Regions from separate parts of the Mesorhizobium shangrilense genome, predicted to be linked through region 2. Evidence: predicted binding sites of a transcription regulator. Region 2 holds the regulator's gene; the other holds the start of a gene.
What was found. Region 2 encodes HrcA, which represses chaperone genes, less so after heat shock. Its sites were predicted from a motif close to GTTAGCACTCNCNNNNNGNGAGTGCTAAC; they were not measured.
Positions count from the first base shown of each region.

Region 1: a site for HrcA is predicted at 2,391-2,419, ahead of groES (co-chaperone GroES). Genes of this name have one in related genera too.

Region 1 is NZ_JBEWSZ010000001.1:2,148,793-2,153,208, reverse strand. It holds gene groL (chaperonin GroEL) at 315-1,970, opposite strand; gene groES (co-chaperone GroES) at 2,033-2,329, opposite strand; gene ABVQ20_RS10870 (antibiotic biosynthesis monooxygenase family protein) at 2,767-3,081, shown strand; gene ABVQ20_RS10865 (AraC family transcriptional regulator) at 3,138-3,971, opposite strand; cobalamin riboswitch at 4,260-4,416, shown strand, end outside.
Region 2 is NZ_JBEWSZ010000001.1:4,588,567-4,592,982, reverse strand. It holds gene ABVQ20_RS22180 (PQQ-dependent sugar dehydrogenase) at 1-924, opposite strand, end outside; gene ABVQ20_RS22175 (hypothetical protein) at 1,009-1,206, opposite strand; gene hrcA (heat-inducible transcriptional repressor HrcA) at 1,382-2,467, opposite strand; gene rph (ribonuclease PH) at 2,646-3,362, shown strand; gene ABVQ20_RS22160 (VOC family protein) at 3,563-3,973, shown strand; gene rdgB (RdgB/HAM1 family non-canonical purine NTP pyrophosphatase) at 3,973-4,416, shown strand, end outside.

The DNA.
Region 1 (4,416 bases), 2.4 Mb from region 2:
CTCTTTTAGTAACCGCGCATCTGTTAAAAATCGGCTTCGCGACATATTTCGTGCGTTGACGAGGGCTCGATTTCGCCACTGATTTTGTTGGTAAAAGGCCCGAAAGGCGGGCCATCAACTGACCTGGAACTGCATAAGTAGCCGGTGTTGTTCAAGATAACCGCGATCGATTGCCCGCTGCACTTGCCGCAAGGAGGGAAGGGGTTTCGCGATTGATGGTTAACGGCGATTTAAAACTGGGATCTTGACTATCGACATAACAAAAAGGGCGGCATCTCTGCCGCCCTTCTCTCAAGCTTAGCCAGTTGGCTGGATTAGAAGTCCATTCCACCCATGCCGCCCATGCCGCCGCCGCCCATGCCGCCAGGCATGCCGCCACCAGCCGAGTCCTTCTTGGGAGCTTCGGCGATCATGGCTTCGGTGGTGACGAGCAGGCCGGCGACCGAAGCCGCGTCCTGAAGAGCCGTGCGCACGACCTTGACCGGGTCGACGATGCCCATGGCGATCATGTCGCCATATTCGCCCGACTGGGCGTTGTAGCCGAAGGTCGCGCCCTTGTTCTCAAGGATCTTGCCAGCAACGATCGAAGCTTCCGCACCGGCGTTTGCAGCGATCTGGCGGGCCGGAGCCTGCAGTGCACGACGAACGATGTTGATGCCAGCGGCCTGGTCGGCATTGGCGCCGGTGGCCTTGATGTTGGCCGAAGCGCGCAGCAGGGCAACGCCACCGCCGGCAACGATGCCTTCTTCCACGGCCGCGCGGGTCGCGTTGAGGGCGTCATCGACGCGGTCCTTCTTTTCCTTGACTTCGACTTCCGTCGCACCGCCGACGCGGATCACGGCAACGCCGCCAGCGAGCTTCGCCAGACGTTCCTGCAGCTTCTCCTTGTCGTAGTCCGAAGTGGTCTCTTCGATCTGCTGCTTGATCTGGGCGACGCGGCCCTGGATCTCGGCCTTCTTGCCGGCGCCGTCGACGATGGTGGTGTTCTCCTTGGAGATCGACACCTTCTTGGCGCGGCCGAGCATGTTGAGGCCGACGTTCTCGAGCTTGATGCCGAGGTCTTCCGAGATGACCTGGCCACCGGTCAGGATGGCGATGTCTTCCAGCATGGCCTTGCGGCGATCACCGAAGCCTGGCGCCTTGACGGCGGCGATCTTCAGGCCACCGCGCAGCTTGTTGACGACCAGCGTGGCCAGAGCCTCGCCTTCGACGTCTTCCGAGATGATGAGCAGCGGCTTCGAGGTCTGCACGACGGCTTCGAGGACCGGCAGCATGGCCTGCAGGTTGGAAAGCTTCTTCTCGTGGAGGAGGATGTAGACGTCCTCGAGCTCGGCAACCATCTTGTCGGCGTTGGTGACGAAGTAGGGCGAGAGATAGCCGCGGTCGAACTGCATGCCTTCGACGACTTCGAGTTCGGTCTCGGCGGTCTTGGCTTCCTCAACCGTGATGACGCCTTCGTTGCCGACCTTCTGCATCGCTTCCGCGATCATCTTGCCGACCGACTCGTCGCCATTGGCCGAGATCGTGCCGACCTGGGCAACTTCCTCGGAGGTCTTGATCTTCTTGGCAGCCTTGCCGAGCGCCGCGACGACTTCGGTGACGGCCAGATCGATGCCGCGCTTCAGGTCCATCGGGTTCATGCCGGCGGCAACCGCCTTGTGGCCTTCCTGGACGATCGACTGCGCCAGAACGGTCGCGGTCGTCGTGCCGTCGCCGGCGATGTCGTTGGTCTTCGAAGCAACTTCGCGGACCATCTGCGCGCCCATGTTCTCGAACTTGTCTTCAAGCTCGATTTCCTTGGCGACGGTGACGCCGTCCTTGGTGATGCGCGGGGCGCCGAACGACTTGTCGATGACAACGTTGCGGCCCTTGGGGCCGAGCGTGACCTTCACCGCGTCGGCGAGGATGTTGACACCGCGCAGCATGCGCTCGCGGGCGTCACGGGAGAATTTTACGTCTTTAGCAGCCATTTTCAGCTCCTGGCAGGGGCTTGGGATCAAGCCCGAAATTCAGTTGACGGTGAGGCCGATATTCAGCCGATGATGCCCATGATGTCGGATTCCTTCATGATCAGAAGGTCTTCGCCATTGAGCTTGACTTCGGTGCCCGACCACTTGCCGAACAGGATGCGGTCGCCAGCCTTGACGTCCAGCGGGACGAGCTTGCCAGCTTCGTCACGAGCGCCGGAGCCGACGGCGATGATTTCGCCTTCCTGCGGCTTTTCCTTTGCCGTATCCGGGATGATGATCCCGCCGGCGGTCTTGGATTCGGATTCGACCCGGCGAACGACCACGCGGTCATGAAGCGGGCGGAACTTCGACTTTGCCATGTTTTCTTCCTCGATGAGAACGGTGAGAACAGTTCCTCTATCCGGCGGCGCCGGACCTGTGGTTAGCACTCACCAATGGCGAGTGCTAACGTGGCGGTGAAATAGGCTCGCGGCTGGCCAGAGTCAAGGCGCGCCAACACTCTGCGAACAAAGAATGGTTTTCTCCAAATAGGCTCTGCTGAAATGTCGATCTTGCCGTGGCCTCGGCCATCCAGGGTAATTGTTGGCCACAATTCGACATGCTACGACAAGCCGTCGAAAAGGACCTTGGAACGGCAAAAGGTAAGCCCGCTCCCTTCCAACCAATGGAAGCTCCGTTCCCTCCCATGCGGGAACCCACGGCAAGCTGAGGGCGTGCTTTACGCCCAGCTTGGCGTGCGGAGTTTTCGCCTGTCGGCGTCCCTTCGTGTGCCAGGCGCTCACCGAAGGAGAAGTCCATGCCCATCATTCGCGCCAATACCGGCGTTATTACCCAGATCAATGTCTTCACCGTGCCCGAAGGCGGCCAGCAGGCGCTGATCGGCCTCTTGCGGGAAGCGGCCGCAAGCTGCCGCGCCGTGCCCGGCTGGATGTCGGCCAGCCTGCACCGCGGCCTCGATGGCAGTCGTGTCGTCAACTATGCCCAGGCGCGGGACGAGGCGGCTATGCGCCGCGTGTTCAAGCATCTGCAGGAAAATGGTTTTCTGGAGCGCAACAAGGCATTAGGGCAGGCTCATCCCGGACTCTATGAGGTCGCCATCACCGTGGAATGAATGGCGGCAATGTGATCGTGTTTCGGCAATTGTGGCCGAACACGATCTGCGGGGCTCTACCCCCTGACCGGTATCCATATCTCCAGTCCGCCATCGCCGCTACGAGGATTGAATTCCCTGCCATAGCGCTCGAATTCGGGCGCGTCGGCGATCTCATGGCCGGACACCGGCAGCCATTTGTTCCAGATCGTATTGACCGTTCGGCGAATGGTCGAGATGTGCTCGCGATGGGCGAAGACGGCATATTTCTGAGCCGGCACCCGGACTCGGCAAAGCTCCTTGGGCAGGTCGGAAAAGTCGGACACTTCGACGCCGGCGATGTAGTCGAAATTGCCGGCGTCATCGCCGTTGACGCAGACGCCGTAGGCGATGTCGCCGGTTTCGCCGGGAATGTTGCCGATGTAGGGGCCGAAGCGTTGCCATTGCATCGGAATGGCGGCGCTGGTCTCGCAGCTGTAGCGCTCGCCTAGACCGGCGATCAGAAAGGCGCGGCTGGTTTCGAAGCGCGGCGGTTCGAGAGTGACAAGGAACGACTGGTCCATCAGGATTGGCTCCACGAGATGGAGGTTCTTGAGGTTGCCCTGCGCGCGAACCAGTTCCGGCGTGGTGCCGAACTGGTCGCGGAAGGCGCGGGTGAACGCCTCATGCGAGTTGTAGCCGGCGTCGAGCGCGACCGAGAGGATGTCCGGCGCTCCGGCGGCAAGTTTGCGCGCCGCCTCTGTCAGCCGGCGCGCGCGCATGTAGCCCATTACCGAGCGGCCCGTGGCGGCCCCGAAAGCGCGCGTTACATGAAAGCGCGATACACCGCTCCTCTCAGCGATGTCGTCGAGCGTGACCGCTTCCGGCAGATGGCTTTCGACGAACCACAATGCTTTTTCGGTCGGGTTCATGCATCTCCTCGCAATTGACGCGGCCATTGTGACACCCGGCCTCACGGCCAGTTTGATCGAAATTGCGCATCGCGCAAAATCGAAACCATCTCGGCACGTGACCCAACAGCTCGGAGTGGCACGAGCGTTGATGCCGCGGGTCGAATTCAGCGAGCGCCCGACGGACCAAAGGGTTGACGTGCAGGCAATATTGTCTTAGTAATAATATTACATAACATTAATTTGAAGAACCAGCGATCCGGAAGGTGCGGTTCATCAAAAAATCATTGCGATGGGCTCGGGGGAAAACTACGGTGGGGCGGTGATGGTCCCCGCGCCGAAAGGCGAGGGGTGAAAAGGGAACGCGGTGAGATCCGTCTGGATCGAGGCCGTGGCTGCCCCCGCAACTGTAAGCGGCGAGCAAAATCCGAAATGCCACTGGCCGGCAAGGCTGGGAAGGCAGGAT
Region 2 (4,416 bases):
GAAGGCGCCTTCCTTGACCGCCGTTGCATATTCGAACGGCACATTGTCGCCCAGCGCGTCGCGCTCGTTGACGACGCACCAGAGCGTGCCAGTGGCCGGCTGCACGGTCATGCCCGAACAGTTGCGCAGGCCCGTCGCGACGATCCGTCCATTCTTGCCGTCAGGGTCGAAAGCCATCACATCGGCCCGGCCGTATTCCGAACCCCAGGTGGCGCCGAGAGGCTTCGACTTGATCCATGCGTCGAGCCCGCCCTCCGGTTTCTTCGCCATGCCTTCGGCGACGTTCGATCCCGAACCGACCGACAGATAGAGCGTCTTGCCGTCGGGCGAGAAGGCAATATCGCGCGTCCAGTGATGGTTCGAAGGGATGGCGTCGACGAGGACTTCCGGCGCGCCGGAGGCCTTCATGTCTCCAGCATGATAAGGAAAGCGAACGATGCTGTCGCTGTTGGCGACATAGACCCATTGCGGGTTGTCCGCCGGGTAAAAGGCGATGCCGTAGGGTTGGGTCAGGCCGTCGGCGAAGATTGTGTCGACAGGCGTCGCACCGCCCTCGGCGAGACGGTAGACGCGGATCTGGTTGGCCTCGCTGTCAGCGACGAACAGGTCGCCATTCGGTGCGACGCGAACGACGCGTGGGTTGTCGATGCCCGACGCGATCAGCTGCGCCGAGAAACCAGGCGGCAGTTGCGGCATGGCGCCTTTCGGCCTGTCCACGAGTCCGGCGCCGTTCGACGCCGATTTCGTGGCATAGGCCTTCGGCAAATCTTCCGGCTTGATGAAGCGGCGCACGCCCGGCCTGTCGGCACGCCAGTCGCCAAAGGCGGCTTGCCCCTTCAGCACAGGCTGATCCGCCTGTTGGGCGAATGCCGCCGTGGCGAGAAACAAGGCGGAAATTGCTGTCGGGCCTGCAAACCGGATCATCCTGTCCTCCAAGGATCGGTCGCGAAGACAGGAAACGGGCGGCACCGGCGGTCGTTCCAACTCACACGAGGAGTTGAATGTGGCTCAATTCCCGGCCGCGTAGAAATCGTCGTCGAGGCGCTTTTCCAGTTCCACCAGATCGGCCGGCAACGGCAGGCCCATGGCGCGCATTGCTCTCAGCTTTTCGCGCAACTGCTCCTGCACTTCGTGCTGGTCCTCGGGCTGGTTGACCATCTCCTCGAGCAGCAGGCTGATCTGGGCCTTGATCTCTTCGAGCGCCATTGTTTTTCTCCTTGTCAGCCTTCCGCTAGGGATAAGGTGTATTGAGATACAGGTCAGGCCGCGCCGAAAATGGTGGCTTCCGAAAACCGGAGCGGAGCGTACTTCTCGTACGCGAGCACCGGAAGCGCAGGTATCAGCCGTTTGCGGGCCGGCATCACCTGAATACCAATACACCTTAGCGCAGCATGCGGGAAATAAGTTGCGCCGTATAGTCGACCATCGGCACGATGCGCGCGTAGTTCAGCCGCGTCGGGCCGATGACGCCCAGCGCGCCGACGACACGGGCATCCTTGTCGCGATAGGGCGCGACGACCAGCGACGAGCCCGACAGCGAAAACAGCTTGTTTTCCGAGCCGATGAAGATACGCACGCCCGATCCCTCCTCGGCCAGATCGAGCAACTGGATCAGCCCGTCCTGCGTCTCCATGTCCTCGAACAGATGCCGCAACAATTCGATGTCGGCCTGGGCCGTGACGTTCTCCAGAAGATTGGCGCGGCCGCGTACGATGAGACGCGCCGGCAGGCCGCTATCGGCGCCGGCCCATACCGCCAGTCCCTTCTCGACCAGATCCTGCGACAGTGTGTCGAGGGCCGCCCTGGTCTCTTCCTTGATGCGGGCGATCTCGACCCGCGCCTCGGCCAGCGTGCGGCCGCGAATATGGGCGTTGAGGAAATTCGAGGCCTCGTGCAGTTGCGAAATGGTGATGCCGGCGGGCAGGTCGACAACCCGGTTTTCGACATCGCCGTTCTGCGACACCAGCACCGCCAAGGCCTTGGTCGGTTCGAGCTGGATGAACTCGATATGCTTCAGCGCCACCTCGTTCTTGGCAGCAAGCACGAGACCGGCGCCGCGCGACATGCCCGACAGCATCTGGCTGGCTTCGGTCAGCATGTGTTCCAGCGTGGCGCCTGAACCGGACGCGCGCACCTGCGCCTCGATGGCGCGGCGCTCCTCGTCCGAGAGATCGCCGAGTTCCATGAAGGCGTCGACGAAGAAGCGCAGGCCAGCCTGGGTCGGCAGCCGGCCGGCCGAGATGTGCGGCGCGTAGATGAGGCCGAGATGTTCGAGGTCGCTCATCACGTTGCGGATGGTGGCTGGCGATAGCGAGGACGGCAGGATGCGCGACAGGCTGCGCGAGCCCACGGGCTCGCCATCCTTCAGGTAGGAATCGACGATGCGCCGGAAGATGTCGCGCGAACGCAAGTCCAGCGATTGAAGAGCGGGCGATTGCACAATGGGATCGGCGACTGCTTTGGTCATGCGTGCCAAAAACCTCCTTACCAAGGATATAGACTTCGGCCATGCCCGCGCAACCCGGTGTCTGTGTCAGATCGCCCGGTGTCTGTGTCGGATCGCTCGGCCATTTTCCTTTGCGCCATGCGCCTCGTGCGGCTACAAGCCGGCCACGATTCCGAAAAATGACAAGAAAGAAGCCTGAATGCGCCCTTCCAAACGCCAATTCGACGAAATGCGCGCCATCTCCTTCGAGCGCGGCGTCTCCAAGCACGCCGAAGGCTCATGCCTGGTGAAGTTTGGCGATACGCATGTTCTGTGCACGGCGAGCCTGGAGGAAAAGGTGCCGGGCTGGATGCGCAATTCGGGCAAGGGCTGGGTGACGGCCGAATACGGCATGCTGCCGCGCTCGACGGGCGAGCGCATGCGCCGCGAGGCCTCCGCCGGCAAGCAGGGCGGCCGCACGCTGGAGATCCAGCGGCTGATCGGCCGTTCGCTGCGTGCGGTTGTCGATCTGCAGGCGCTGGGCGAACAGCAGATCACCGTCGACTGCGACGTGATCCAGGCCGATGGCGGCACCCGCACGGCATCGATCACCGGCGGCTGGGTGGCGCTGTATGATTGCCTGCGCTGGATGGAAGCCCGGCAGATGGCCAGCGTTTCCAAGGTGCTGAAGGATCATGTCGCGGCGATTTCCTGCGGCATCCATGATGGCCAGCCGGTCATCGATCTCGACTATGTGGAGGATTCCTCGGCTGGCACCGACGCCAATTTCGTCATGACCGGCAAGGGCGGCATCGTCGAGATCCAGGGCACGGCCGAGGGCGAACCCTTCTCCGAAGAGCAGTTCGCGTCCTTGATGGGCCTGGCCAAGAAGGGCATCCAGCGCCTGGTCAGCCTGCAGCAGATGGCGGTGGCTTAGGTTCCGATTGTAAGGCGATAAAGGTTGGCGATCCTTCCCACCCCCCTCTGGCCTGCCGGCCACCTCCCCCGCAAGGGGGAAGATCGGCTGTCGCCGAAGCTTTCGCTAAACCCTAGCGCTGCAGAGTGGGCTGTGACGCTGAAGCTGCCAATCTCCCCCCATGCGGGGGAGATGCCCGGCAGGGCAGAGGGGGGTGTCTCGTGACTCCTTCCACAATCTTGGAATCCGCCCTCTACGTCACCGATCTGGCGGCGGCCGAAAATTTCTACACCGATATCCTCGGCCTCCGCCTCCTCGGCAAGGTCGACGGCCGGCACCTCTTTTTCCGCTGCGGTGCCGGTGTCCTGCTCATCTTCAACGCCGAAGCGACGAAAGTGCCGCCCGCGCCCGACGCGAGACTGAAAGTGCCGCCGCATGGCACTGTCGGCGAAGGTCATCTCTGCTTTGCCGCCAGCGCTGTGGAAATCGCGGGCTGGAAGGCGCATCTAGAGGCGAAGAAGATTGCCATCGAAAGCGAATTCGAATGGCCGCAGGGCGGTCGTTCGATCTATATCCGCGATCCCTCGGGCAATTCCATCGAATTTGCCGAGCCACGAATCTGGGGCCTTTGATGCATACGCTTGACGGGAAAAAGATCGTTGTCGCCAGCCACAATGCCGGCAAGCTGCGCGAATTCGCCGACCTGATGGGGCCGTTCGGCTTCGAGGCGAAATCGGCCAGGGATTATGGCCTGCCGGAACCGGACGAGACCGGCACCACTTTCGAGGAGAACGCCTACATCAAGGCCTTGGCCGCGGCCAAGGCCACGGGCCTGCCGGCGCTGTCGGATGATTCCGGCCTTTGTGTCGATGCGCTCGACGGCGCGCCGGGCGTCTACACCGCCAACTGGGCTGAAAAAGCCGACGGTTCACGCGATTTCGGCATGGCCATGCAGCGCACAGAGGTGGCGCTGCATGAAGTCGGCGCGGCCTCGCCGGAGCAGCGCAAGGGCCGCTTCGTCGCCGTCATCTGCCTCGCCTTTCCCGACGGCGATGCCGAATACTATCGCGGCGAG